Regions from separate parts of the Clostridium budayi genome, predicted to be linked through region 1. Evidence: a T-box and tRNA genes for the amino acid it is inferred to sense, from the RefSeq annotation. Region 1 holds a T-box; the other holds one or more tRNA genes.

Region 1 (6,051 bases):
GAGGATATTATGATAAATTTTTAAGCAGTAATAAAATTGATGCTAAGAAAATAGCATTAGCTTATGAATTTCAAGTATTAGATAAAGTTCCTAGTGAAGAACATGATATTAAAATAGATTCAATAATAACGGAGGATAAGAAGATAGAGATAAGTAATAAATAATAAATAATAAAAATTAAGGGGGCAAAATTTATGAAAAGAGAATTTAAAAAGGGAACTATATGCGTACAAGGAGGCTATAATCCAGGTAATGGAGAGCCTAGAGTACTTCCTATTTATCAAAGTACAACTTACAAGTATGATGATCCAGATTTTGTTGAAGGATTATTTAATCTTGAGAATGAAGGTCATCTTTATTCAAGAATATCTAATCCAACAGTTTCAGCATTAGAAGAAAAGTTTGCATTACTAGAAGGTGGAGTTGGGGCAGTTGCAACTTCTAGTGGACAGGCAGCAGCGTTGACTGCAATATTAAATATTTGTAAGGCTGGTGACCATATAGTTTCTGCATCAACATTGTATGGTGGAACTGTAAATCTATTTAAGGTTAATTTAAAGAAGATGGGGATTGATGTAACCTTCGTTGATCCTGATGATAGTGAAGATAATATTATTAAAGCGGCGAATGAAAATACAAAGATTATATATGGCGAAACTATAGGAAATCCAGGACTTAATATATTAGATTTTGATAAGTTTTCAAAAGTAGCAAAGAAATTAGATGTACCTTTTATAGTTGATAACACTGTAGCAACACCTATTCATTGCAATCCATTAAAATTAGGAGCAAATATTGTTATACACTCAACTTCAAAATATGCAGATGGTCATGCACAAGCATTAGGTGGAATTATTGTAGATGGTGGAAACTTTAATTGGGATAATGGTAAATTTAATGAATTTGTAGAGCCAGATCCAAGTTATCATGGATTAAGCTATGTAAAGACATTTAAAGAAGCTGCTTATATAACAAAATTAAGAGTAACACTTATAAGAGATTTAGGAGGAATTCAAACTCCGTTTAATGCATATTTAACAAATCTAGGATTAGAAACGTTAGAACTTAGAATGGAAAGGCATTCAAAAAATGCATTAGATATAGCCAAGTGGCTTAGTAATCATCCAAAAATAACTTGGGTTAATTATCCTTACTTAGAAGGTAGTGCAGAGTATGAAAAGGCACAAAAATACCTAAATGGAGGAGCAAGTGGAATTTTAACATTTGGAGTAAAGGGAGGTATCCCTGCAGCTAAAACTTTAATGAAAGAATTAAAGTTAGTTGCACTTGTTGTTCATTTAGGAGATGCAAGAACTTCATTGTTACATCCAGCAACAACTACTCATAATCAATTAAATGAAGATGAACAAAGAGCTGCTGGGGTAGCTCCTGATTTAATAAGATTTTCAGTAGGGATTGAACGAGTAGAGGATATAATAGCAGATTTAGATAGAGCTTTAGATAAGATTGAAATTTAAATAAAAAAACAGTGCTTTTAAAAGCACTGTTTTTTTATTAAAGGTCTTTATTTAAGATTTCTAATAATAATCTTGACTTGAATGCTTCGTAATTCATTGAACCTTCATCATCATTCTTTCTGCTTCTTACAGAAACTTCATTGTTAGCCATTTCTTTTTCACCAACAACTAAGATGTAAGGAGTTCTTTCAAGTCTTGCTTCTCTTATCTTGTATCCAAGTTTTTCAGCTCTGTAGTCTCCTTCAACTCTTACGCCATTATTTCTTAAATCTTTAACGATTTTTTCAGCGTAGTCATTGTACTTATCTGATAATGGAAGAACTTTTGCTTGAACTGGTGCAAGCCAAGTTGGGAATGCTCCTGCATATTTTTCAATAAGCATTGCAAGTGTTCTTTCATAACATCCGATTGATGATCTGTGGATGATGTATGGACGTTTCTTTTCTCCATCTTTATCAATGTAAGTCATGTTGAATCTTTCAGCTAGAGCGAAGTCTATTTGAACAGTTATAATAGTATCTTCTTTTCCGTGAACGTTCTTGAATTGAATATCAAGTTTTGGTCCGTAGAATGCAGCTTCATCATCAGCTTCAACGTAATCTATTTCTAAATGATCTAATATAGTTTTCATTATGTCTTGAGTTCTTTCCCAAGCTTCTGGATTGTTAATGTACTTCTTAGTATTGTTTGGATCCCATTTTGAGAATCTGTATGAGATATCTCCATCAATTCCTAAAGTAGCCATTACATATTTTATTAAATCAACAACACCTTTGAATTCTTCTTCTAATTGTTCTGGAGTACATACTATGTGACCGTCAGCTAGAGTGAATTGTCTAACTCTTATAAGTCCGTGCATTTCTCCTGATGCTTCATTTCTAAATAGAGTAGAAGTTTCAGCATATCTTACAGGAAGATCTCTGTAGCTGTGTTGTTCTGAATTGTATATTGCATATTGGAATGGGCAAGTCATAGGTCTTAAAGCAAATACTTCGTCGTCCTTTTCTTCATCACCTAAAACGAACATTCCATCTTTGTAATGATCCCAGTGACCTGAAATTTTGTAAAGATCACTCTTAGCCATTAGAGGAGTTTTAGTTAAAACATAACCTCTTCTTTCTTCTTCATCTTCAATCCATCTTTGTAGAGTTTGGATTATTCTTGAACCTCTTGGCATTATTAGAGGAAGACCTTGACCTACATTTTCATCAGTAGTGAATAGTTTTAATTCTCTACCTAATTTGTTATGGTCTCTCTTTTTAGCTTCTTCTAAAGCAGCTAAGTGTTCTTCTAAATCTTTATTCTTTAAGAATGCAGTACCGTATATTCTTGAAAGCATTTTGTGATTTTCATCACCTCTCCAGTAAGCACCAGCACTTCTTAGAAGTTTAACAGCTTTCATTGGCTTAAGTGACATTATATGTGGACCTGCGCAAAGATCTGTAAAGTCACCCATTTTGTAGAATGAAATAACTTCATCTTCTCCTAAGTCATTTATAAGTTCAACCTTATAAGGTTCATCCTTCATAAGTTCTAAAGCTTCGTCTCTTGGAAGTTCGAATCTTTCTATTTCAGGATTTTCTTTTATTATTTTCTTCATTTCAGCTTCGATTTTTTGAAGATCTTCAGTAGTGAAAGCTACTTCCTTGTCAAAATCATAGTAGAATCCATTGTCTATTGCAGGTCCTATAGCGATTTTAACTTCTGGGAATAATCTTTTAACTGCATAAGCTAATACGTGAGATGCAGTATGTCTTAAAGCATCTTTACCTTCCTTTGAATCAAATGTACATATGCTAAGTTCAACATCATCATTTAATGTATGACGTAAATCAACAACCTCTCCATTAACTATTCCGCAAAGTGCATTTCTTGCAAGTCCTTCGCTTATACCTTTTGCTACATCTAAAACTGATACGCCTTTTTCAAATTCTTTAACTGAACCGTCTTTTAAAGTAACTTTAATCATTTTAAAAAACTCCTTTCTCTAATATATTTAAACTAAAATTTATTGTTAAAATAAAAAAACTTCATCTCTAAAATATAGAGACGAAGTGTAATATCCGTGGTTCCACTCTAGTTATTCTTAAAATTTTAAGAATCACTCAAATATGTCGTAACGTGACAAATACGGGCTGGATTAGAGCCACTCAGAGTTAGTTTTCTGTTAATCTCAAATAAAGATATTTACAGCTAATATATCTTCTCTCTGAAAGTGAGGGTTTAACATACTCTTCTCATCAACGTGTTATCTTGTTAAGTTAGTTTATATTATAATCATACTAATTTCAGATGTCAATAAATGCTTTCATAAAGTTTTTCAAGTTTTAAATTTTCTAAAAGTTCTTCTTCATAATACGATCCACCCATAATTTTTAATATTATATCATCTTTTCTATAACCTTCTTTATATAATTTTATATCTTTAATTATTCTTTTAGTAATGTTTGAAGAAACGTTTAGTATAGATGATAATTCCTTAAAGGAATAATATCTTTTAGGAAGAAGTTTGTATAAATTTTTTTGAAGCTTGATTTTATAAGTTAAATCAGTTTCTAAAGAGTGGTGAGGGCCATTTTTCCCTCTATGGTGTTCTTCGCAAAGATACATATAATTTATCTCCATATCAAAACCACCCTCACTTCTATGAACTATATGGTGAATGTCTGCTTTTTTATTGCATATCTCACAATAATACAATTATAAACCCCCTTAAATAATATAGTTAATTATAAGAAAATATTTAAAAAAAATCAATTAAAAAGATGCCAAAAATAATTACTAAATATTCTGAAAATAGCGAGTAAAAAATAATCTAAAATGGTATAATATACTATATAGATATTATATTAAAATCTATATAGAAAGGTGATATTTATGAGAGAGAATTACAATTCATTTGACTATTGGGCACAAAATGTAAATGAGCACAGAGCTATAAGAGCTCACATATTTATGGGAAAACTACCAACTAAAAATTCTGTCTACATTCATACATTGATGTTTTCAAATAAGAATGGAATAGAGAATATATACGCAAGTTTTCCAAATGGAAGAGCATTACTTGGGTATTTACAACATGCATTTTTACAAAAAGTTTTCTATAATTGGGTCAATGGAACTAAAAAATTAATAATGAAAATTCCACCTATTCCAGTAACAGATTTAATTTCAGATTTTCAAGCAAAGGGTAAAATAACAAACGAAGAGTTTCAGTGTATGACAGAGCAGTATAATTTATTAAAAAATCTATGGGATAAATCTGACGAAGAAATAATAAAGGGTATAATTAAATTCTCAAAAGAATTTAATAGGGCATGGCTTGGTGATGATACAGAATTCTTATATTTAAAAATATTTAAAACTCCAGATGAACTTGGAGAATTTATTGCAGAAACTGTTGAAGCAACTGATAAAGAAGAAGAGTTTAAAAAAGGTATAGGCCTTTCAGTTGACGACTTCAAAGATTTATGTAAAAAAGTTTATACTGATAAAGAATGCTCAAATGTATTTAGAAATATACTTCTAAATAAACTTTCAGAGACACTTTAATTAATAATAGATTAATTATGAGACTTTCCTAAATATTTAGGAAAGTCTTTTTTATAACTATAATAATTATTTATATATAATATCTTATAAAAAGAAAAAGTATAACCTAAAATTTAAAAAATAAATAAAAAAGTAGTTGATATATTAAAAATAATGTGATATAAAAATGTATGAAAAACGAACTAAAAAAATAAAAACTTAAAAAATATTCGTGAATGGAGACGTAAGATGAAAAAGAAATCATTATTAGTTATGACATTATTATTAATTGTATCGCTATTTAGTTTTTTAGGATGTAGTAAGACGAACGATACTTCTAAAGAAAAAGTTTTAGGAGTTATAGGTGCAATGGAAGAAGAAGTAGCAATACTTAAAGGAAAAATGAAAATAGAAGATACCTTAAAGGAAGCTGGAATGGAATTCTATAAAGGTAATTTAGATGGAAAAGAAATAGTTTTAGTACGTTCAGGTGTTGGTAAAGTAAATATGGCAGCTTGCACTCAAATTTTAGTAGATAAATTTAATGTTTCAGCAGTTATAAACTCAGGGGTAGCTGGAACTATGGACCCAGAATTAAAGCAAGGAGATATAGTTATTTCAACAGATGCAGTTCAACATGATTTTGATACAACAGCTTGTGGCGACCCACTTGGTGAGATATCAAGACTTGGAATTACTTTCTTTAAGGCTGATAAAGGTATGATAGATACTTTAGAGAAGGCTTCAAAAAATGTTAATGGAATAACTGTTAAGGAAGGTCGTGTAGCATCAGGAGACCAATTTGTTGCAGGTGGAGAAGTTTCTAAAAGAATTAAAAAGAATTTTGGAAATGTTGGAGCTGTAGAAATGGAAGGAGCTTCAATGGCTCAAGTTGCTTATTTAAACAATATACCATTTGTAATAATTCGTTCAATATCAGATAAAGCAGATGGATCAGCAGATTTATCTTATGAGCAATTCTTACCTATTGCATCTAAAAATGCAAGCTCACTATTAGAAGAGTTTATAAAGCTATATTAAT
Region 2 (21,855 bases), 100 kb from region 1:
AGGAACTAAATACTCAGAAGCTATGAATGCTAAATTTATAGATGAAGACGGAAAGGAAAAACCATTCATAATGGGTTGTTATGGAATCGGAGTAACAAGAACAGTTGCTTCAATAATAGAACAACATCATGATGAAAATGGAATCATATGGCCTTTAGAAGTTGCTCCATATCATGTATCTGTAGTTGCTGTTAACTCAAAAGATGAAGATCAAATGAGAATAGCAACAGAAATATATGAAGAATTAAGAGCAATTGGAGTAGATGCACTTCTAGATGATAGAAAAGAAAGAGCAGGGGTTAAATTTAAAGATTCAGAGCTTATGGGAATACCAATGAGAGTTACAGTAGGTAAGAAAATAGGTGACGGAGAAGTTGAATTTAAATTAAGAGCTGGCGGAGAAAATGAAACTATAAAAATAGAAGAAGTTAAAGATAGAGTCAGAGCAGAATTCGCAAAAAACAACCTAAAACTAAGATAGTTAGGAGGAAATAGAATGAAGCTTTATAATACGCTTACAAGAAAGAAAGAAGAATTTGTACCTATAACACCAGGAGAAGTTAAGATGTACGTTTGTGGACCTACAGTATATAACTTCTTCCATATAGGAAATGGTAGAACTTTTATAGTTTTTGATACTATAAGAAGATACTTTGAATACAGAGGATATAAAGTTAAATTTGTTCAAAACTTTACAGATATAGACGATAAAATGATAAAGAGAGCAAATGAAGAAGGTACTTCAGTTAAAAAAGTTGGTGACAAATATATATCTGAATACTATACAGATGCAGATGCCCTAAACATAGAAAGAGCTACAGTTAATCCAAGAGCAACTGAGTATATGAATGAAATAATTAAGTTCGTAAAAGAATTAATTGATAAAGGATATGCTTATGAAGTAGATGGAGATGTATATTTTAGCACTAAGAAGTTCGAAGGATATGGAAAGTTATCAGGACAAAACTTAGAGGATCTTCAAGCAGGAGCTAGAATAAATGTAGATGAAAGAAAGAAAGATCCAATGGATTTTGCTATATGGAAAGCAAAGAAACCAGGTGAACCAGCATGGAAATGCCCATGGGGAGAAGGAAGACCAGGATGGCACATAGAATGTTCATGTATGGCAAAGAATATATTAGGGGATACAATAGATATTCACGCAGGTGGTATGGATTTAGCGTTCCCTCATCATGAAAATGAAATAGCACAAAGTGAAGCATTAACAGGAGAACCATTTGCTCATTATTGGTTACATTCAGCATATGTAAATGTAAATAATAAAAAGATGTCTAAGTCATTAAATAACTTCTTTACAGCAAGAGATGTATTAAAAGAATATAGCTCAGATGTAATTAGATTCTTAATGTTATCATGTCATTACAGAATTCAACTAAACTATAGCAAGGATTTATTAGATTCAGCTAAAGCATCAGTTGAAAGAATGTACAATGCGATAGGAAATCTTGAAAATCTTATTGATGAAGTTTCAAGAGTAGAAATGAATGACGAAGAAAAAAAATACTTAAAGAGCTTAGATAAGTATAGACAAAAATACATTGAAAAGATGGATGATGATTTCAATACAGCAGATGCAATAACTGCAATATTTGATTTAATAAAAGACATCAATACAAATGTAAATTCTGAATCATCAAAAGAATTAGCTGAGGGAGCTTTAGCCTTAATAAGAGAACTTGGAGCACCACTTGGAATGCTACAAGAATCAACTAAAGGTGGAGATTTAGCTGCTGAAGTTGAAGCTTTAATAGAACAAAGACAACAAGCAAGAAAAGATAGAGATTTTGCTCTTGCAGATAAAATAAGAGATGATTTAAAGGACAGAGGAATAGTCCTTGAAGATACTCCACAAGGGGTTAGATGGAAAAAGGTTAATTAATTAAAAAGGGCTGTGCGTTAAGTGCAGCCCTTATTTAAAGGAGAACTATTATGTTAGAAAATTTTAGAACAAGAGAATTTACAAAGGATGAAGCTAGAAGATTAAATCCTCTTCAATTAGCATTAATAGGTGATGCAGTTTATGAAGTATTTATAAGAGGATATGTAATTGCAAACAATACAGAATTATCAGCTCATAAGATTCATAGAGAAGCTATAAACTATGTTAAAGCAAAAGGTCAATCTGATATAATGCATAATATAGAAGATTTACTAAACGAAGAAGAATCATATATATTCAAAAGAGGAAGAAATGCAAAATCAGCTACAGTTCCTAAAAATGCTGACGTAAGAGATTATAGAATGGCAACAGGGTTTGAAGCATTAGTTGGATATCTTTATTTAATAAATGATACTGAAAGACTAGAGTTTGTATTTAATAAAAGTATAGAGACTTGTAAAAAATAATATATATATAATATAAATTTAAGGAGCCATATAATATGACAAGAATAAAGAAAACAAATAGAAACAGAAGAAGAGATGATAATAGATCAAACAGATTTAAAGAAGACAAAAATGCTATAAATAAATTTGAAAAGCCAGTAAGAGAAAAAAGAGAATATAAAGAAACAAGAAGAATGTATGAAAAGCCAGCTAGAGAAAATATAGAAAGAAATAATACAGTAGAATCAGTAAGAGAAGATTTAATAATTGGTAGAAATGCTGTAATGGAAGCTTTAAAAAGTGACAAGACAATAGAAGCATTATATGTTACAAAAGGTCAAAGAGAAGGATCAATAAATGCTATCCTAAGTTTAGCTAAAGAAAATAGAGTTGTAATTAAAGAAGTTGATAAGAAGAAATTAGACTCTATGTCAAACGGGGAAGTACACCAAGGTGCAATAGCAGTTATAACTCCTTATAAATATTTTGAAGTTAAAGATATATTAGATTCAGCAAAAGAAAAAGGAGAAAGCCCATTTATAGTTATACTGGATGAATTAGAAGATCCACACAATTTAGGATCAATAATAAGAACAGCGGAAACATGTGGAGTACATGGTATTATAATTCCAAAGAGAAGAAATGTTGGAGTTACTCCTACTGTATATAAATCATCAGTTGGTGCTGTAGAACATGTAAAAATAGCAAAAGTAACTAATATAAATGCTACAATAGATGAATTAAAAGAAGAAGGCATATGGGTATATGGTGCTGATATAGAAGGAAAAGAGTATAGCTATGAAGTAGATTTTAGTGGACCATGTGCATTAATAATAGGAAGCGAAGGAAGAGGAATATCAAAATTAACTCTTAAAAAGTGTGACAAATTAGTTAAAATTCCTATGATTGGAAAAATAAATTCTTTAAATGCATCAGTTGCTGGTGGTATAATGATGTATGAAGTACTAAAGGGTAGATTGAAATAAAAGAGGGATGAAATGTGAAAATAATATTTATAGATGGATATAATGTTTTAAATTGCTGGCCAGATTTAAAAGAATTAAAGAATGTAAGTTTTGATGGAGCTAGAGATAGATTAGTGGATGTGCTTCATAATTATGGTAGCTATAATAATTGTAAGGTAATATTAGTATTCGATGGATACAAAGTAGCAGGCAATATAGAAAATAAAGAAGAAATAAACAAAAATCTATCTATAGTTTTCACAAAGGATGGAGAAACAGCAGATGCCTATATTGAGAAAGAAGTTCACAATATAGGAAGGAGATATGAGGTTTATGTTGTTACATCAGACTGGTTAGAACAGCAAACTATATTCCAAAGAGGTGCTGTTAGAATGTCATCTCTAGAATTTTATAATGAAGTAATAAAAGTACAGGATAAAATAAGAGTAAAGACTCAAAAAAATATAACTTCTCAAAAAAATCACATTGGTGATAATATAAATGAAGATATACTTATGAAACTTGAAGAAATGCGTAGGAGTCATTAGGTTTGTTGACTTACTTTAATTTACTAATGTATAATATCAAGTATGACAAGGGATTATTAAAGAGGGGAATATGTGGAGAATGGTGGGTATTCTATGACGAAATATTTAGAGTTTGAGGAAAAAAATGATGAAGAAATAGCTATTGAAGCTAAAGGTGGAAATGTAATAGCCCAAGAGTATTTAATAAATAAGTACGAGAGTTTTGTAAAAACAAAGGCAAAATCATATTTTTTAATTGGAGCTGATAGGGAAGATATATATCAAGAGGGAATGATAGGGCTTTATAAGGCTATTAGAGACTTTAACCCCGATAAGCTTTCAACATTTAAAGCTTTTGCAGAGCTTTGTGTTACAAGACAAATAATTACGGCTATAAAGACTGCAACAAGGCAGAAACACATTCCACTAAACACATATATATCGCTTAACAAACCTATATATGAGGAAGAATCAGAAAGAACTCTCCTAGATGTATTAGCAGGATTGAAGATAACTGACCCTGAAGAACTTGTTATAAGCCAAGAAGAAAAAATTAGAATAGAAGATGAAATAGAAAAAGTATTATCTAAGTTAGAACTTAAAGTACTAAATTCGTATCTTGATGGTAAATCATATCAAGAGATTGCATGCGATCTTGATAGGCATGCAAAATCTATAGATAATGCATTACAAAGAGTAAAAAGAAAACTTGAAAAATGCTTAGATCTAAAGTAGTTAATTTTTGTTGACAAACAAAAAAAATGATAGTAAACTTTATAATTGGTATATTAAAGAAAACTCACACGATGAGTGCTCACGTAGCTCAGTTGGCAGAGTGTCGCCTTGGTAAGGCGGAGGTCGTCGGTTCAATCCCGATCGTGAGCTCCAGAACGCAAATAAAGTAGAAAACACTAGGCAAGGTTTATTAGAGTGATAAGGAGGAATTTATAATGTCAAAAGCAAAATTCGAAAGAAGTAAACCACACGTTAACATTGGAACAATAGGTCACGTAGACCACGGTAAAACTACATTAACAGCAGCTATTACAACAGTATTAGCTAACAAGGGATTCGCTGAATCATTCAAATATGACGAAATTGATAAGGCTCCAGAAGAAAAAGAAAGAGGAATCACAATCAACACAGCTCACGTTGAATACGAAACAGACAACAGACACTACGCTCACGTTGACTGTCCAGGACATGCTGACTATGTTAAAAACATGATCACAGGAGCTGCTCAAATGGACGGAGCTATCTTAGTTTGTTCAGCAGCAGACGGTCCAATGCCTCAAACAAGAGAGCACATCCTACTAGCTTCAAGAGTTGGAGTTGACCACATCGTAGTATTCTTAAACAAAGCAGATATGGTTGATGATGAAGAATTATTAGAATTAGTAGAAATGGAAATCAGAGAATTATTAAGCGAATACAACTTCCCAGGAGATGATATTCCAGTAATAACAGGATCAGCTTTAAGAGCTTTAGAAAACCCAACTGATGCAGAAGCAACAGCTTGCATCGACGAATTAATGGCAGCAGTAGATAGCTACATCCCAACTCCAGAAAGAGCAACAGATAAGCCATTCTTAATGCCAATCGAAGATGTATTCACAATCACTGGTAGAGGAACAGTTGCAACAGGAAGAGTTGAAAGAGGTATCTTAACTGTTGGAGCAGAAGTTGAAATCGTAGGAATCAAAGAAGAAATCAAGAAGACTGTAGTAACAGGAATCGAAATGTTCAGAAAGTTATTAGACGAAGCGCAAGCTGGAGATAACGTTGGAGTACTTTTAAGAGGTATCCAAAGAACAGAAATCGAAAGAGGTCAAGTACTTGCTAAACCAGGTACAGTTAACCCACACAAGAAGTTCGTAGGTCAAGTATACGTACTTAAGAAAGAAGAAGGTGGAAGACATACTCCATTCTTCGATGGATACAGACCACAATTCTACTTCAGAACAACTGACGTTACAGGATCAATCAAATTACCAGAAGGAATGGAAATGGTAATGCCAGGAGACCACATAGATATGAACGTTGAATTAATCACTCCAGTAGCAATGGACGAAGGATTAAGATTCGCTATCAGAGAAGGTGGAAGAACTGTAGGTTCAGGAGTTGTTACTAGCATAATAGAATAATCATCTATTAAAATATAATAACAATTTGAATTAAATAGATTAAATTTGTCAAAAATACTTTAAGAAGGACTGGGTAATTTACCTAGTCCTTTACCAAGGACATTTTATTGACAGTTTAAATAAATTGTGATAATGTGAGAAAGTAACTCATAAAGTCACAAAAATAGATAAAGTAAGAGGTGTCAAATCCTCTTAGAATATATATTTAAAACTGGAGGTGCAGACCGTGAGAGTAAAGATAACTTTAGCATGCACAGAGTGTAAACAAAGAAACTATAGCTCAATGAAGAATAAGAAAAATAACCCAGACAGATTAGAAATGCAAAAATACTGCAAATTCTGTAAAAAGCACACTCTTCATAGAGAAACTAAATAGTTAGCGATTAAGTAAAGACACAGACTTACAATATAATAAGGATGTGAGGCTATGGCTGGTAATAATTCAAATGCAAAGAATACTTCAGCTAAAAAAGGTGGAGTAATTCAATTTTTTAAAAATGTTGTGGCTGAGTTCAAAAGAATAACATGGCCATCAAAACAAGAAACAAAAAAAGCATTGATTGCAGTTCTTGGGTTCACTATAGTATATGTTATACTAGTTGGTGGACTAGATTATATTTTTCAAAACCTCTTTCAGGTAGTTTTGAAACTTAAGTAAAGGAGGTTTGGGTGTTAATCACCGATTAATATGAGTGAAAATGCAAGATGGTACGTAGTACATACGTATTCTGGATATGAAAACAAAGTCAAAGTTAATATAGAGAAAGTTGTTGAAAATAGACATCTTGAATCTTTAATTCATGACATCCAAATACCAATGGAGGAAGTAATTGAAGAGAAAGATGGAAAGCAAAAAGTTTCTCTTAAAAAGAAGTTCCCAGGATATGTAATTGTCAAAATGTTAATGACAGACGAATCTTGGTATGTTGTTAGAAACACAAGAGGCGTAACTGGATTTGTAGGACCTGGATCTAAACCAGTTCCCCTTACTGACTACGAGATTGAATCAATGGGAGTTGTAGAATTACCTATGGAAACAGATCTTGAAGTTGGTGAAAGCATAAGAGTTATCTCTGGACCGCTTAGAGAATTCGTAGCTACAATCCAAGAGATAAACCTTGAAAAACAAAAAATTAAAGCTTTAGTTGATATGTTCGGTAGAGAAACATTAGCTGAGCTAGATTTTAATCAAGTAGAAAAATTAGTTTAATATTTAATTTATAAACTAATCTTTTAATTAAGTGGGAGGACAAAAAAATAATTGTCCGTATACACCACAGTATAGGAGGAATAACAAAATGGCTAAGAAAGTAACTGGAATGATTAAACTTCAACTTGCTGCTGGAAAGGCAACACCAGCACCACCAGTTGGTCCAGCTTTAGGACAACACGGTGTAAATATAATGGGATTCTGTAAGGAGTTTAATGCAAAGACTGCTAATCAAGCTGGATTAATAATACCAGTAGTAATCACAGTTTACCAAGATAGATCTTTTAGTTTTATATTAAAAACACCTCCAGCTGCAGTACTAATTAAGAAAGAATTAGGACTAGAAAGCGGATCAGGAGTTCCAAACAGAACAAAGGTTGGAAAATTAACTAAAGATCAATTAAGAAAGATCGCAGAAACAAAAATGCCAGACTTAAATGCTGCAAACATCGAAAGTGCTATGAGAATGATCGAAGGTACAGCTAAGAGTATGGGTGTAACTATTGAAGAGTAATTCACAAAAATAGTGGGAGGTAAAAACCGCTAATACCACAAAGGAGGCTTATTATGGGAAAGAAATATGTTGAAAGTGCAAAATTAATAGATAAAAGTGCTTTATATAATCCAGCAGAAGCGTTAGAGCTTGCTGTTAAAACTGCAAAAGCTAATTTCGATGAAACAATCGAATTACATGTAAGACTTGGAGTAGATCCAAGACATGCTGACCAACAAGTTAGAGGAGCAGTTGTTTTACCAAACGGAACTGGTAAAAATGTTAGAGTTTTAGTATTCGCTAAAGGTGACAAAGCTAAAGAAGCTCAAGAAGCGGGAGCAGATTTCGTTGGAGCTGAAGAATTAGTTCAAAAGATCCAATCAGAAAACTGGTTTGACTACGATGTAGTTGTAGCTACTCCAGACATGATGGGTGTAGTTGGTAGAATCGGTAGAGTTTTAGGACCTAAGGGATTAATGCCAAACCCTAAATCAGGAACAGTAACATTTGATGTTGCTAAAGCAATAGCTGAAATCAAAGCTGGTAAGGTTGAGTACAGAGTAGATAAGACTGCTATAGTACACTGCCCAATCGGAAAGAAGTCATTCGGAGCTGAAAAGTTACACGAAAACTTCAAAACATTAATGGATGCTTTAGTTAAAGCTAAACCAGCAGCAGCTAAGGGTCAATACATTAAGTCAGTAACAGTAACTAGCACAATGGGACCAGGAGCAAAAATTAACCCAGTAAAAGTTACAGAATAATTGTTGACTTAACTGAAAATTGATGATATAATCAATTTCGTTGAAAAAATGAAATAATGTTCCGTAGACAGTAGGTGCGGTTTCGCGTAACGTATAACTACCTACCGAGGGGTTCTGTAAATATATGATTTTTATAGGTCTTCCTCTGTCTACGGGAAGACCTTTTATAATACGAAAAAGCAGTTAATACTGTGAGGAGGTGGACACACAGTGAACAAGAATAGACAACTAAAGGAAGCAAGAGTTGCTGAGATTAAGGAAAAGTTAGAAAAAGCACAAAGCGTTGTTTTAACTAGCTACCAAGGTCTAACTGTTGAAGAAGACACAGCATTAAGAAAGAACTTAAGAGAAGCAGGAGTAGAGTACAAAGTATACAAAAATACTTTAGTTACTTTAGCAGCTAGAGAATTAGGTTTAGAAGGTATAGAAGAATACTTAGAAGGACCTGTTTCAATGGCATTCGGATACGAAGATGCTACAGCTCCAGCAAGAATCTTAAATGATTTCGCTAAGGATCACAAAAAGTTAGAATTAAAAGCAGGTGTAGTTGAAGGTCAAATCTACGACAAGGAAATGATCACAAAGATCGCTTCAATTCCATCAAAAGAAGTTCTTATTGCAAAACTTCTTGGAAGTATCAAGGCTCCATTATCAAACCTTGCATACTTATTAAATGCAATAAAAGAAAAGAAAGAAGCTGAATCAGCTGAATAATTAACTAAAAATAGTTAATGTGTTTTAAAATTTTGGAGGTGCAATTAAAATGACAAGAGAAGATATCATTCAAGCTATAAAAGAAATGAGCGTTTTAGAATTAAATGAATTAGTAACTGCTTGCGAAGAAGAATTCGGAGTAAGCGCTGCTGCACCAGTAGCAGTAGCAGGAGCAGTAGCTGGAGGAGCTGCAGCTGAAGAAAAGACTGAATTTGACGTAGTTTTAGCTAACGCTGGAGCTAACAAGATCAAAGTTATCAAAGCTGTAAGAGAATTAACTGGATTAGGATTAAAGGAAGCTAAAGAAATAGTTGACGGAGCTCCTAAGACAATCAAAGAAGCTGTTGCTAAAGAAGAAGCTGAAGACATGAAAGCTAAATTAGCTGAAGTTGGAGCTGAAGTAGAATTAAAGTAATTTAAACTTTAATTAATTTCAAAGTGATATAAAAGGTGCTAATTTTAGCACCTTTTTATATTCTAATCTTAAAATTGAAACTATATAAATTATCCTGAATTTATTGGATACTTTATATAGTTTTATTTATAAATAAAGAATAAAAAAATTATGAGATAGTAAATAGAAACATATTGACATTACAAATTTCTTGTGTTACTATCATTTAATGTACTGTTCAATATGGATAAGTATATTTAGTTGGAAAAATGAGTATAACCGTATAAAAGTTGGTTATACTAAAAAGATGACGCTGTCCGAAAGCTAAAGTCCCTAGGGAAGTTACGCTTTTGGTTATTTTAGTTTATACAAGGGGTGAAAATTCATGGTACATCCTGTCCAATCTGGAAAAAGAACAAGAATGAGTTTTGGTAAGGTTAAAGATGTAACAGAAATACCAAATCTTATAGAAGTACAATTAGATTCCTATCAATGGTTTTTAAGAGAGGGGTTACATGAAGTCTTTGATGACATCAATCCAATCGGAAACTTTACAGGGAATTTAGTACTTGAATTCGTTGATTACAAGCTTGATATGGATAATATCAAGTACACGGTGGAAGAGTGCAAGGAGAGAGATTCTACTTATGCTGCACCACTAAAGGTCTCAGTGAGACTTACAAACAATGAAACAGGAGAAATAAAAGAACAAGAAGTATTTATGGGAGATTTCCCATTAATGACTGAACAAGGTACTTTTATTATTAATGGTGCTGAAAGAGTTATCGTAAGCCAATTAGTAAGATCTCCAGGAGTATACTACAGCCAAAGCAGAGATAAGAGTGGTAAAAAACTATTCGCATCAACTGTTATACCAAATAGAGGTGCTTGGCTTGAGTATGAAACAGATTCTAATGACATAATTTCAGTAAGAATCGATAAAACAAGAAAACTTCCTATCTCAATATTAGCTAGAGCTATGGGATTTGGAAGCGACCAAGAATTAATTAACTATTTTGGCGAAGAAGAAAGATTCAAAGCTACAATAGAAAAAGACAACACTAAGACTAAAGAGGAAGCTTTACTTGAAATCTATAAGAGATTAAGACCAGGCGAACCACCAACAGTTGATAGTGCAGTTTCATTAATTGATTCTTTATTCTTTGATGCAAAAAGATATGATTTATCAAGAGTTGGTAGATACAAATTTAACAAAAAGTTAGCAATTAACTTAAGACTTGCAAACCAAATTGCTGCAGTTGACATAGTAAATCCTGCAACTGGAGAAATAATGGTAGAACAAGGTCAAAAAATCAGCAGAGATATGGCAGAAAAAATTCAAAATGCCGGAATAAACTCTGTAGATATATTAATTGAAGACAAAGTTATAAGAGTAATTGGTAACCACTTTGTTGATATCGCTAAACATGTATCATTTGATATAAGCGATCTTAACATTAAGGAATTAGTTCACTACCCAACTTTAATGGAAATTCTTGAAAATTATAGTGATGAAGAAACTATAAAAGAAGAAATAAAGAAAAACATAACAAGATTAATTCCAAAACATATCATAAAAGATGATATATTTGCAACTATAAGTTATGAATTAGGATTAGCTTATGGAATCGGATATGTTGATGATATAGACCACTTAGGTAATAGAAGATTAAGATCTGTTGGAGAATTACTACAAAACCAATTCAGAATTGGTTTATCAAGAATGGAAAGAGTAGTTAGAGAAAGAATGACTATTCAAGACCAAGAAGCAATCACTCCACAAATGTTAATTAATATAAGACCAGTTGCTGCAGCTATTAAAGAATTCTTTGGTAGTTCACAATTATCACAATTCATGGATCAAACAAATCCATTATCAGAATTAACTCATAAGAGAAGATTATCTGCCTTAGGACCAGGAGGTCTTTCAAGAGAAAGAGCAGGTTTCGAAGTTAGAGACGTTCACCACTCACATTATGGTAGAATGTGTCCTATAGAAACTCCAGAAGGACCAAACATAGGACTTATAAACTCTTTAGCTACATATGCAAGAGTTAATGAATATGGATTCATTGAAACTCCATATAGAATTGTAGATAAAGAAAACAGAAGAGCGACTGATGAAATAAGATACTTCACAGCAGATGAAGAAGATCAATATTTAGTAGCTAAAGCTAACGAACCATTAGACGAATCAGGACACTTCGTAAATGACAAGGTTACTGTTAGATATATGGAAGAAGTAATAGTAGTACCTTCAAATGAAGTAGATTTAATGGATATTTCACCAAGACAAATAGTATCTGTTGCTACAGCTATGATTCCTTTCCTTGAAAATGATGACGCATCTAGAGCACTTATGGGATCTAACATGCAACGTCAAGCAGTTCCACTATTAAAGCCACAAGCTCCAATAGTTGGTACAGGAATAGAATTTAGAGCAGCAGCTGACTCAGGGGTACTACCTAAAGCTAAAAATGCTGGAGTAGTAAGCTACGTTAGTGCAAGTGAAATAAAAGTTAAGAGAGATGTAGATGGTGGAATAGACACTTACAAACTTCTTAAATTCAAGAGAAGTAACCAAGGTACTTGTATAAACCAAAGACCTCTAGTTTCAATTGGAGAAATGGTATTTAAGAACCAAGTACTTGCAGATGGTCCTTCAACTGATTTAGGAGAAATAGCATTAGGAAAGAACATCAGAATGGGATTCATAACTTGGGAAGGTTATAACTACGAAGATGCGATGCTAATTTCAGAAGAATTAGTAAGAGAAGACGTATTTACATCAATCCATATAGAAAAATATGAATGTGAAGCAAGAGACACTAAACTTGGACCTGAAGAAATAACTAGGGATATTCCAAATGTGAGTGAAGATGCTTTAAAAGATATAGATGAAAGAGGAATAATCAGAATCGGTGCTGAAGTAAGATCAGGAGACATCTTAGTTGGTAAAGTTACTCCTAAGGGTGAAACTGAATTAACAGCAGAAGAAAGATTATTAAGAGCTATTTTCGGAGAAAAAGCAAGAGAAGTAAGAGATACTTCATTAAGAGTTCCTCATGGAGAAGCTGGTATCATAGTTGATATCAAAGTATTCACTAGAGAAAATGGTGATGAATTAAATCCAGGAGTTAACGAACTTGTAAGATGTTATATAGCTCAAAAGAGAAAAATATCAGTTGGAGATAAGATGGCCGGACGTCACGGTAACAAAGGGGTTATTTCAAGAGTACTTCCTGAAGAAGATATGCCTTTCTTACCAGATGGTAGACCACTTCAAATATGCTTAAATCCACTAGGGGTTCCATCACGTATGAACATCGGTCAGGTACTAGAAGTTCACTTAGGATGGGCAGCAAGCGCATTAGGCTGGCACATTGCTACACCAGTATTCGATGGTGCTACTGAATCAGATATAGAACAATGCTTACAAGATGCAGGATACAACGCAAACGGAAAGACTGTTTTATATGATGGTAGAACTGGAGAAGCCTTCGATAATGAAGTTACAGTTGGTATAATGTATATCCTAAAACTTGCTCACTTAGTTGATGATAAGATTCACGCAAGATCAACTGGTCCATACTCATTAGTTACTCAACAACCACTTGGAGGTAAAGCACAATTCGGTGGTCAAAGATTTGGTGAGATGGAAGTTTGGGCACTAGAAGCATACGGTGCAGCTCATACATTACAAGAAATCTTAACAGTTAAGTCAGATGACGTTGTTGGTAGAGTTAAGACTTACGAAGCAATAGTTAAGGGTGAAAATATACCTGAACCAGGAGTTCCAGAATCATTCAAGGTTCTTATAAAGGAATTACAAGCACTATGCTTAGACGTAAGAGTACTTAATGATAACAACCAAGAAGTTCAATTAAGAGAATTAACTGAAGAAAATGACTCAGCAGATTTAGAAGTAAATATTGAAGGAACAGAAGAGTTTGTTCAAGAACAACCAGCAGTAGAAAGTGACGACAATTATACTTCAGAAATAGAAGTTGAAGAAGAAGATTATGACGGTTTTCAACTAGAAGAATTTCAAGATAACTTAGAGCTTGATGATTTTAACGATGAACACTAATTTTGAAGGGAGGATTACCCTTGTTTGAATTAAATAATTTTGATGCCATACAAATAGGCTTAGCATCCCCTGAACAAATCAGAGAATGGTCAAGGGGAGAAGTTAAAAAACCAGAAACAATTAACTATAGAACTTTAAAACCAGAGAGAGACGGTTTATTCTGTGAAAGAATATTCGGACCTATGAAAGACTGGGAATGTCACTGTGGTAAATATAAGAGAGTTAGATATAAAGGTATAGTTTGTGACAGATGTGGAGTTGAAGTTACTAAAGCTAAAGTAAGAAGAGAAAGAATGGGGCATATTGAACTTGCTGCCCCAGTTTCTCACATTTGGTACTTCAAAGGAATTCCATCAAGAATGGGATTAATCCTTGATATGTCACCTAGATCATTAGAAAAGATTCTTTACTTTGCTTCATACGTAGTAGTTGATCCAAAGGAAACACCATTATTAAAGAAACAACTTCTTAACGAAAAAGAATATAGAGAAGCTGTTGATAAATATGGTGAAGAAAGCTTCGTAGCTGGAATGGGTGCTGAAGCTATACAACAACTTTTAGGTGAAATAGACTTAGAAGCTAGTTCAAAAGAACTAAAAGAAGAATTAAAACAAAGTACAGGTCAAAAGAAAGTAAGAATAATCAGAAGATTAGAAGTTGTAGAATCATTCAGAGCTTCAGGAAATGATCCAAGATGGATGATTGTAAATGTATTACCTGTAATCCCACCAGACATCAGACCAATGGTTCAATTAGATGGTGGAAGATTTGCAACATCAGACTTAAATGACCTATACAGAAGAGTTATCAACAGAAATAACAGATTAAAGAAGTTATTAGATTTAGGAGCACCTGACATAATCGTTAGAAACGAAAAGAGAATGCTTCAAGAAGCTGTTGATGCTTTAATAGATAACGGTAGAAGAGGAAGAGCTGTTACAGGACCTGGAAACAGACCTTTAAAATCTCTTTCAGATATGCTTAAAGGTAAGCAAGGTAGATTTAGACAAAACTTACTTGGTAAGAGAGTTGACTATTCTGGTAGATCAGTTATCGTTGTTGGACCAGAATTACAAATGTACCAATGTGGTCTTCCAAAAGAAATGGCAATTGAATTATTCAAGCCTTTCGTAATGAAGAAACTAGTTGAAGATGGAATAGCACACAACATAAAGAGTGCTAAGAGAATGGTAGAAAGAGTAATGCCACAAGTTTGGGATGTATTAGAAGAAGTTATTGCAGACCATCCAGTATTACTTAACCGTGCTCCGACTCTACACAGACTTGGAATTCAAGCTTTCCAACCTGTACTAGTTGAAGGAAGAGCTATTAAACTTCACCCATTAGTATGTACAGCATATAACGCTGACTTCGATGGTGACCAAATGGCGATTCACGTACCACTATCAGTTGAAGCTCAAGCAGAAGCTAGATTCTTAATGCTTGCAGCAGGAAACATAATGAAACCATCAGATGGTAAGCCAGTTTGTGTACCTACACAAGATATGGTTCTTGGTTCTTACTACATGACAATGGAAAAGGACGGAGCACTAGGAAGTGGAAAGTACTTCTCATCAAAAGATGAAGCAATAATGGCTTATCAAGTTAAAGCAATAGATATCCATGCTGATATAAATGTAAAAATGTTCAAAGAAATCGATGGAGAAATGAAATCAGGAATTATTAAGACTACTGTAGGTAAATTAATATTCAATGAATCAATTCCTCAAGATTTAGGATTTGTAGATAGAACAAACCCAGAAGAAATGTTTAACTTAGAAGTTGACTTCTTAATAACTAAAAAGTCATTAGGAAAGATAATTGATAAGTGTTACATGAAGCATGGTTCAACAAAAACTTCAATAATGCTAGATAGAATAAAAGCATTAGGATATCACTATTCATCAATCGGAGCGGTTACAGTTGCTGCATCAGATATGATAGTACCTCAAGCTAAATACGATCTATTAAAAGATGCTGATGAAACAGTAGAAAAGATAGAAAAGATGTATAAGAGAGGTTTCATATCAGAAGATGAAAGATATGAAAGAGTTATAGAAAAATGGACTAAGACAACAGAAGATGTTGCCGATGCGCTAATGGATAGCTTGGATAAATGGAATCCAATATTCATGATGGCTGACTCAGGAGCCAGAGGTTCTAAGTCACAGATCAAACAATTAGCAGGTATGAGAGGACTTATGGCAAGTCCATCAGGTAAAATCCTTGAATTACCAATCAGAGCATCATTCAGAGAAGGTCTTGATGTCCTAGAGTACTTCATATCAACTCACGGAGCTAGAAAAGGTAATGCAGATACAGCTCTTAAGACAGCCGATTCAGGATACTTAACAAGAAGACTTGTTGACGTATCACAAGACGTTATCGTTAGAGAAGAAGATTGTGGTACTCATGAAGGTATAGTAGTTTCTGAAATAAAAGAAGGAAACGAAATAGTAGAAGAATTAAAAGAAAGATTAACTGGTAGATACACAGCTGAAGATGTTATTCATCCAGAAACAGGGGAAATTTTAGTACCAAATGATACTTATATGGATCCTGAACTAGCTGAAAAAGTTTCAGATGCTGGTGTTAAGAAAGTTAAGATTAGATCAGTATTTACATGTTCATGTAAAATTGGTGTTTGCGCTAAGTGTTACGGTATGAACATGGCAACTGCTCAAAAAATAAATATTGGAGAAGCCGTTGGTATAATAGCTGCTCAATCAATCGGAGAACCAGGTACACAGCTTACAATGAGAACCTTCCATACAGGTGGGGTTGCATCAGCTGGAGATATCACTCAAGGTCTTCCAAGAGTTGAGGAATTATTCGAAGCTAGAAAACCAAAGGGTCTTGCAATAGTAAGTGAAATCAACGGTACTGTAAGAGTTGAAGAAACTAAGAAGAAGAGAACTGTTCACGTAATGGGTGATGACGGTGAAGAAGTAAGCTATGACATACCATTTGGATCAAGAGTTAAAGTTTCAAATGATGATTACATCGAAGCTGGAGACGAAATTACAGAAGGTTCAGTAAACCCTCACGACATCATGGCTATTAAAGGCGTTGATGGAGCTAGAAAATATCTTTTATCAGAAGTTCAAAAAGTTTATAGATTACAAGGTGTTGATATCAACGATAAGCACTTAGAAGTAGTTGTTAGACAAATGACTAGAAAGATAAAAGTTACTGAGTCAGGGGATACAGATCTTCTACCAGGTACTACTATAGATATATTTGACTTTGAAGAAGCAAATGCAAAAGTAAGAGAATTTGGCGGAGAAGAAGCACAAGGTGATCAAGTTTTACTTGGAATCACTAAGGCAGCTCTTGCTACTGATAGTTTCTTATCAGCAGCATCATTCCAAGAAACAACAAGAGTTCTTACTGAAGCAGCAATCAAAGGAAAAATAGATCCACTTGTAGGATTAAAAGAAAATGTAATAATAGGTAAATTCATTCCAGCTGGTACTGGAATGAATAGATATAAATCTGAAAGATTAGATATCGAAGATAATATCTTAGAAGAAGATGTTATTGTAAATGTTGAATAAAAATTAAATTTATTGACATGAGTATTTTTAAATGATAAAATACGTGTTGTGTGTTAATTAAACACACATAAAACAATGTCTACATTGCTTCACTGAGGCAAAAGTTAAACTTTGCCTCATGAAGCTTTTTATAGTAATGTAGGCAACATAAGTTGTTTTATCTAATATTTTATATAGATAAATGAAAATTCAGGAGGTGAAGAAATGCCAACTATAAGCCAATTAGTAAGAAAAGGAAGAAAAGCTGCTGTTAACCAATCAACTGCACCAGCTCTAAAAAACTGTCCACAAAAAAGAGGAGTTTGTACAGTAGTTAAAACATCAACTCCTAAGAAGCCTAACTCAGCCCTAAGAAAGGTTGCCAGAGTAAGACTTACAAATGGATATGAAGTAACTGCATACATTGGTGGTGTAGGACACAACTTACAAGAACATAGTGTTGTTCTTATAAGAGGTGGAAGAGTTAAGGACCTTCCTGGGGTTAGATACCATATCGTAAGAGGAGCACTAGACTGTGCTGGAGTAGCTAACAGAATGCAAGGAAGATCAAAGTACGGTGCTAAGAGACCTAAGAAATAGGAATCTTAAACTAATGTAGTGCTTATCTTCGGCATTTACATAGATTTATAACTTAAGTTTATATAGATGTAAAAGAGAAGCACTTTGCGATATTTTAAATATCGAGTACCGATGAACTTAAATTTAAATTGTTAAGGAGGGAAGAAAAGTGCCAAGAAAAGGACATATAGCAAAAAGAGACGTTTTAGCTGATCCAGTTTACAACTCAAAGGTTGTTACTAAGTTAATAAACGGAATCATGTTAGACGGTAAAAAAGGAGTAGCACAAAAAATATGCTACCAAGCATTTGAAACAATAGCAGAGAAGACTGGCAGAGATGCTTTAGAAGTATTCGAAGAAGCTATGAACAATATAATGCCATTACTAGAAGTTAAGGCAAGAAGAATAGGTGGGGCGACTTACCAAGTTCCAATAGAAGTTAGAGCAGAAAGAAGACAGACTTTAGGTATCAGATGGATGCTAGATGCTGCTAGAAAAAGAGGAGAAAAGTTAATGTATGAGAGATTAGCAGGTGAATTATTAGACGCTGCTAATAATACAGGAGCAGCCGTTAAGAAGAGAGAAGATACTCATAAGATGGCTGAAGCTAACAAAGCATTCGCTCACTACAGATACTAATTTCAGGACTGTTTTGGCTTCAGCCAAAACAGTTTTGTTGAATTTAAAATTACTCGTTGAGAGGAGGAATTATTGTGACAAGAGAGTTTCCTTTAGATAAATTTCGTAATATAGGAATCATGGCTCATATAGATGCTGGTAAAACAACAACTACTGAGCGTATATTATTCTACACTGGTAGAACTCATAAAATTGGAGAAACACATGATGGTGCTTCACAAATGGACTGGATGGCACAAGAGCAAGAAAGAGGTATAACAATCACTTCTGCTGCTACATTCTGTCAATGGAAAGGTTATGCTATAAACATAATCGATACTCCAGGACACGTAGATTTTACTGTTGAGGTTGAAAGATCATTAAGATGTCTAGATAGTGCTATCACTGTACTAGATGCTAAGAGTGGGGTTGAACCACAAACAGAAACAGTTTGGACACAAGCTGATAACTATGGAGTACCAAGAGCTATCTATGTAAACAAGATGGACGCTACTGGTGCTGACTTCTACGCATGTATAAACTCAGTAAGAGAAAGATTAAAAGCTAACGCTGTAGCTATACAAATACCAATAGGTGCTGAAGATACTTTCGCAGGTATGATAGACCTTATCGAAAATGTAGCACTTATACACAAAGATGACTTAGGAAAAGACATCGAAAGAGGAGCAATCCCAGCTGAATTACAAGATAAAGCAGAAGAATACAGAAACTTAATGATAGAAGCAATAGCTGAAACTGATGAAGAGTTAATGATGAAATACTTAGATGGTGAAGAATTAACTAAAGAAGAGTTAAAAGCAGCTTTAAGAAAAGCTACTATCAACAATGAAATAGTTCCTGTAATCTGTGGTTCATCATACAAGAACAAAGGTGTTCAAGAAATGATCGACTTAGTTGTTGATTACTTACCATCACCAATAGATATACCAGCTGTTAAAGGTATATCAGTTGATGACCCAGACGTAGAATTAGAAAGAGAGGCTAGCGATGATGCTCCAATGTCAGCATTAGCATTCAAGATAGCTACTGACCCATTCGTAGGAAGACTTGCATTTACAAGAGTTTACTCAGGTATAATGGAAAGTGGTACTTACGTTCTTAACTCAACTAAGGGTAAGAAAGAAAGAATCGGTAGATTAGTTAAGATGCACGCTAACTCAAGAGAAGAAATCAGCGAATTAAGAGCTGGAGACTTAGGTGCTATAGTTGGATTAAAGAATACAACTACAGGAGATACTTTATGTGATGAAGCAAATCCAATCATCCTTGAAAGTATGGAATTCCCAGAACCAGTTATCTCAATCGCTATCGAACCAAAGACTAAGGCTGGTCAAGAAAAGATGGGTATCGCTTTAGCTAAGTTAGCTGAAGAAGATCCAACATTCAAGACTTGGACTGATCAAGAAACTGGTCAAACAATCATCGCTGGTATGGGTGAATTACACTTAGATATCATCGTTGATAGATTACAAAGAGAATTCAAAGTTGAATGTAACGTAGGTGCTCCACAAGTTGCTTACAAAGAAACTATCAGAAAAGCTGTTAAGGCTGAAGGTAAGTTCGTAAGACAATCAGGTGGTAGAGGACAATACGGACACTGCTGGATCGAAATGATGCCAACAGAAGGAGAATATGAATTCGAAAATGCTATTGTTGGGGGAGCAATTCCAAGAGAATACATTCCAGCAGTAGATAATGGTATCCAAGAAGCTGCTGAAAGCGGTGTTATTGCTGGATTCCCAACTATAAACTTCAAAGTTAAATGTTTCGATGGTTCATACCATGATGTCGATTCATCAGAAATGGCCTTCAAGATCGCTGGATCAATGGCATTCAAGAATGCTATGAAGAAAGCAGATCCTACATTACTAGAACCTACAATGAAGGTTGAAGTAATTGTACCAGAAGAGTACATGGGAGATGTTATTGGTGACATCAACTCAAGAAGAGGTAGAATGGAAGGTATGGAACAAAGAAATGGTCGTCAAGTTATCAGAGCATACGTTCCACTATCAGAAATGTTCGGATATGCAACTGCATTAAGATCAAAAACTCAAGGTAGAGGAACTTACGTAATGGTATTTGACCACTACGAAGAAGTACCAAAGAACATTCAAGAAGAAATAGCTGGTAAAAAAGCTAAGTAGTTCTTAAAATAATTAGAGAGAGTTACTTAAATTAAGTAACTTCTCTCAATAAATAAGGTGTAAAGATTTCTAAATTTATTTGGAAACTTTTCATATCAAATATATAATATTGATTAAACGGTTATTATAATAATGAAAATTCATTATTATTTGGCAATGAAGGAGGAATAACAATGTCAAAAGCAAAATTCGAAAGAAGTAAACCACACGTTAACATTGGAACAATAGGTCACGTAGACCACGGTAAAACTACATTAACAGCAGCTATTACAACAGTATTAGCTAACAAGGGATTCGCTGAATCATTCAAATATGACGAAATCGATAAGGCTCCAGAAGAAAAAGAAAGAGGAATCACAATCAACACAGCTCACGTTGAATACGAAACAGACAACAGACACTACGCTCACGTTGACTGTCCAGGACACGCTGACTACGTTAAGAACATGATCACAGGAGCTGCTCAAATGGACGGAGCTATCTTAGTTTGTTCAGCAGCAGATGGTCCAATGCCTCAAACAAGAGAACACATCCTACTAGCTTCAAGAGTTGGAGTTGATCACATCGTAGTATTCTTAAACAAAGCAGATATGGTTGATGACGAAGAATTATTAGAATTAGTAGAAATGGAAATCAGAGAATTATTAAGCGAATACAACTTCCCAGGAGATGATATTCCAGTAATAACAGGATCAGCTTTAAGAGCTTTAGAAAACCCAACTGATCCAGAAGCAACAGCTTGCATCGATGAATTAATGGCAGCAGTAGATAGCTATATCCCAACTCCAGAAAGAGCAACAGATAAGCCATTCTTAATGCCAATCGAAGATGTATTCACAATCACTGGTAGAGGAACAGTTGCAACAGGAAGAGTTGAAAGAGGTATCTTAACTGTTGGAGCAGAAGTTGAAATCGTAGGAATCAAAGAAGAAATCAAGAAGACTGTAGTAACAGGAATCGAAATGTTCAGAAAGTTATTAGACGAAGCGCAAGCTGGAGATAACGTTGGAGTACTTTTAAGAGGTATCCAAAGAACAGAAATCGAAAGAGGTCAAGTACTTGCTAAACCAGGTACAGTTAACCCACACAAGAAGTTCGTAGGTCAAGTATACGTACTTAAGAAAGAAGAAGGTGGAAGACATACTCCATTCTTCGATGGATACAGACCACAATTCTACTTCAGAACAACTGACGTTACAGGATCAATCAAATTACCAGAAGGAATGGAAATGGTAATGCCAGGAGACCACATCGACATGAACGTTGAATTAATCACTCCAGTAGCAATGGATGAAGGATTAAGATT

The links. The T-box of region 1 lies ahead of thrS (threonine--tRNA ligase). A T-box ahead of a tRNA ligase gene usually reads a tRNA of that ligase, here a tRNA-Thr.
Region 2: it encodes a tRNA-Thr, which carries the amino acid that the T-box ahead of thrS (threonine--tRNA ligase) is inferred to sense. The anticodon was not compared.

Annotation. Positions count from the first base shown of each region.
Region 1 covers NZ_AP042456.1:2,818,177-2,824,227, reverse strand. The annotation lists gene ACZ5TJ_RS13660 (5-formyltetrahydrofolate cyclo-ligase) at 1-164, shown strand, start outside; gene ACZ5TJ_RS13655 (O-acetylhomoserine aminocarboxypropyltransferase/cysteine synthase family protein) at 195-1,478, shown strand; gene thrS (threonine--tRNA ligase) at 1,516-3,447, opposite strand; T-box leader at 3,521-3,731, opposite strand; gene ACZ5TJ_RS13645 (HNH endonuclease) at 3,774-4,178, opposite strand; gene ACZ5TJ_RS13640 (hypothetical protein) at 4,356-5,030, shown strand; gene ACZ5TJ_RS13635 (5'-methylthioadenosine/adenosylhomocysteine nucleosidase) at 5,259-6,050, shown strand.
Region 2 covers NZ_AP042456.1:2,914,373-2,936,227, reverse strand. The annotation lists gene ACZ5TJ_RS14260 (proline--tRNA ligase) at 1-481, shown strand, start outside; gene cysS (cysteine--tRNA ligase) at 497-1,900, shown strand; gene ACZ5TJ_RS14250 (Mini-ribonuclease 3) at 1,951-2,367, shown strand; gene rlmB (23S rRNA (guanosine(2251)-2'-O)-methyltransferase RlmB) at 2,403-3,332, shown strand; gene ACZ5TJ_RS14240 (NYN domain-containing protein) at 3,347-3,859, shown strand; gene sigH (RNA polymerase sporulation sigma factor SigH) at 3,953-4,573, shown strand; tRNA gene ACZ5TJ_RS14230 (tRNA-Thr) at 4,651-4,726, shown strand; gene tuf (elongation factor Tu) at 4,789-5,982, shown strand; gene rpmG (50S ribosomal protein L33) at 6,209-6,358, shown strand; gene secE (preprotein translocase subunit SecE) at 6,410-6,640, shown strand; gene nusG (transcription termination/antitermination protein NusG) at 6,671-7,192, shown strand; gene rplK (50S ribosomal protein L11) at 7,281-7,706, shown strand; gene rplA (50S ribosomal protein L1) at 7,760-8,449, shown strand; ribosomal protein L10 leader region at 8,493-8,626, shown strand; gene rplJ (50S ribosomal protein L10) at 8,660-9,163, shown strand; gene rplL (50S ribosomal protein L7/L12) at 9,213-9,578, shown strand; gene rpoB (DNA-directed RNA polymerase subunit beta) at 9,943-13,647, shown strand; gene rpoC (DNA-directed RNA polymerase subunit beta') at 13,668-17,204, shown strand; gene rpsL (30S ribosomal protein S12) at 17,409-17,783, shown strand; gene rpsG (30S ribosomal protein S7) at 17,932-18,402, shown strand; gene fusA (elongation factor G) at 18,477-20,549, shown strand; gene tuf (elongation factor Tu) at 20,723-21,855, shown strand, end outside.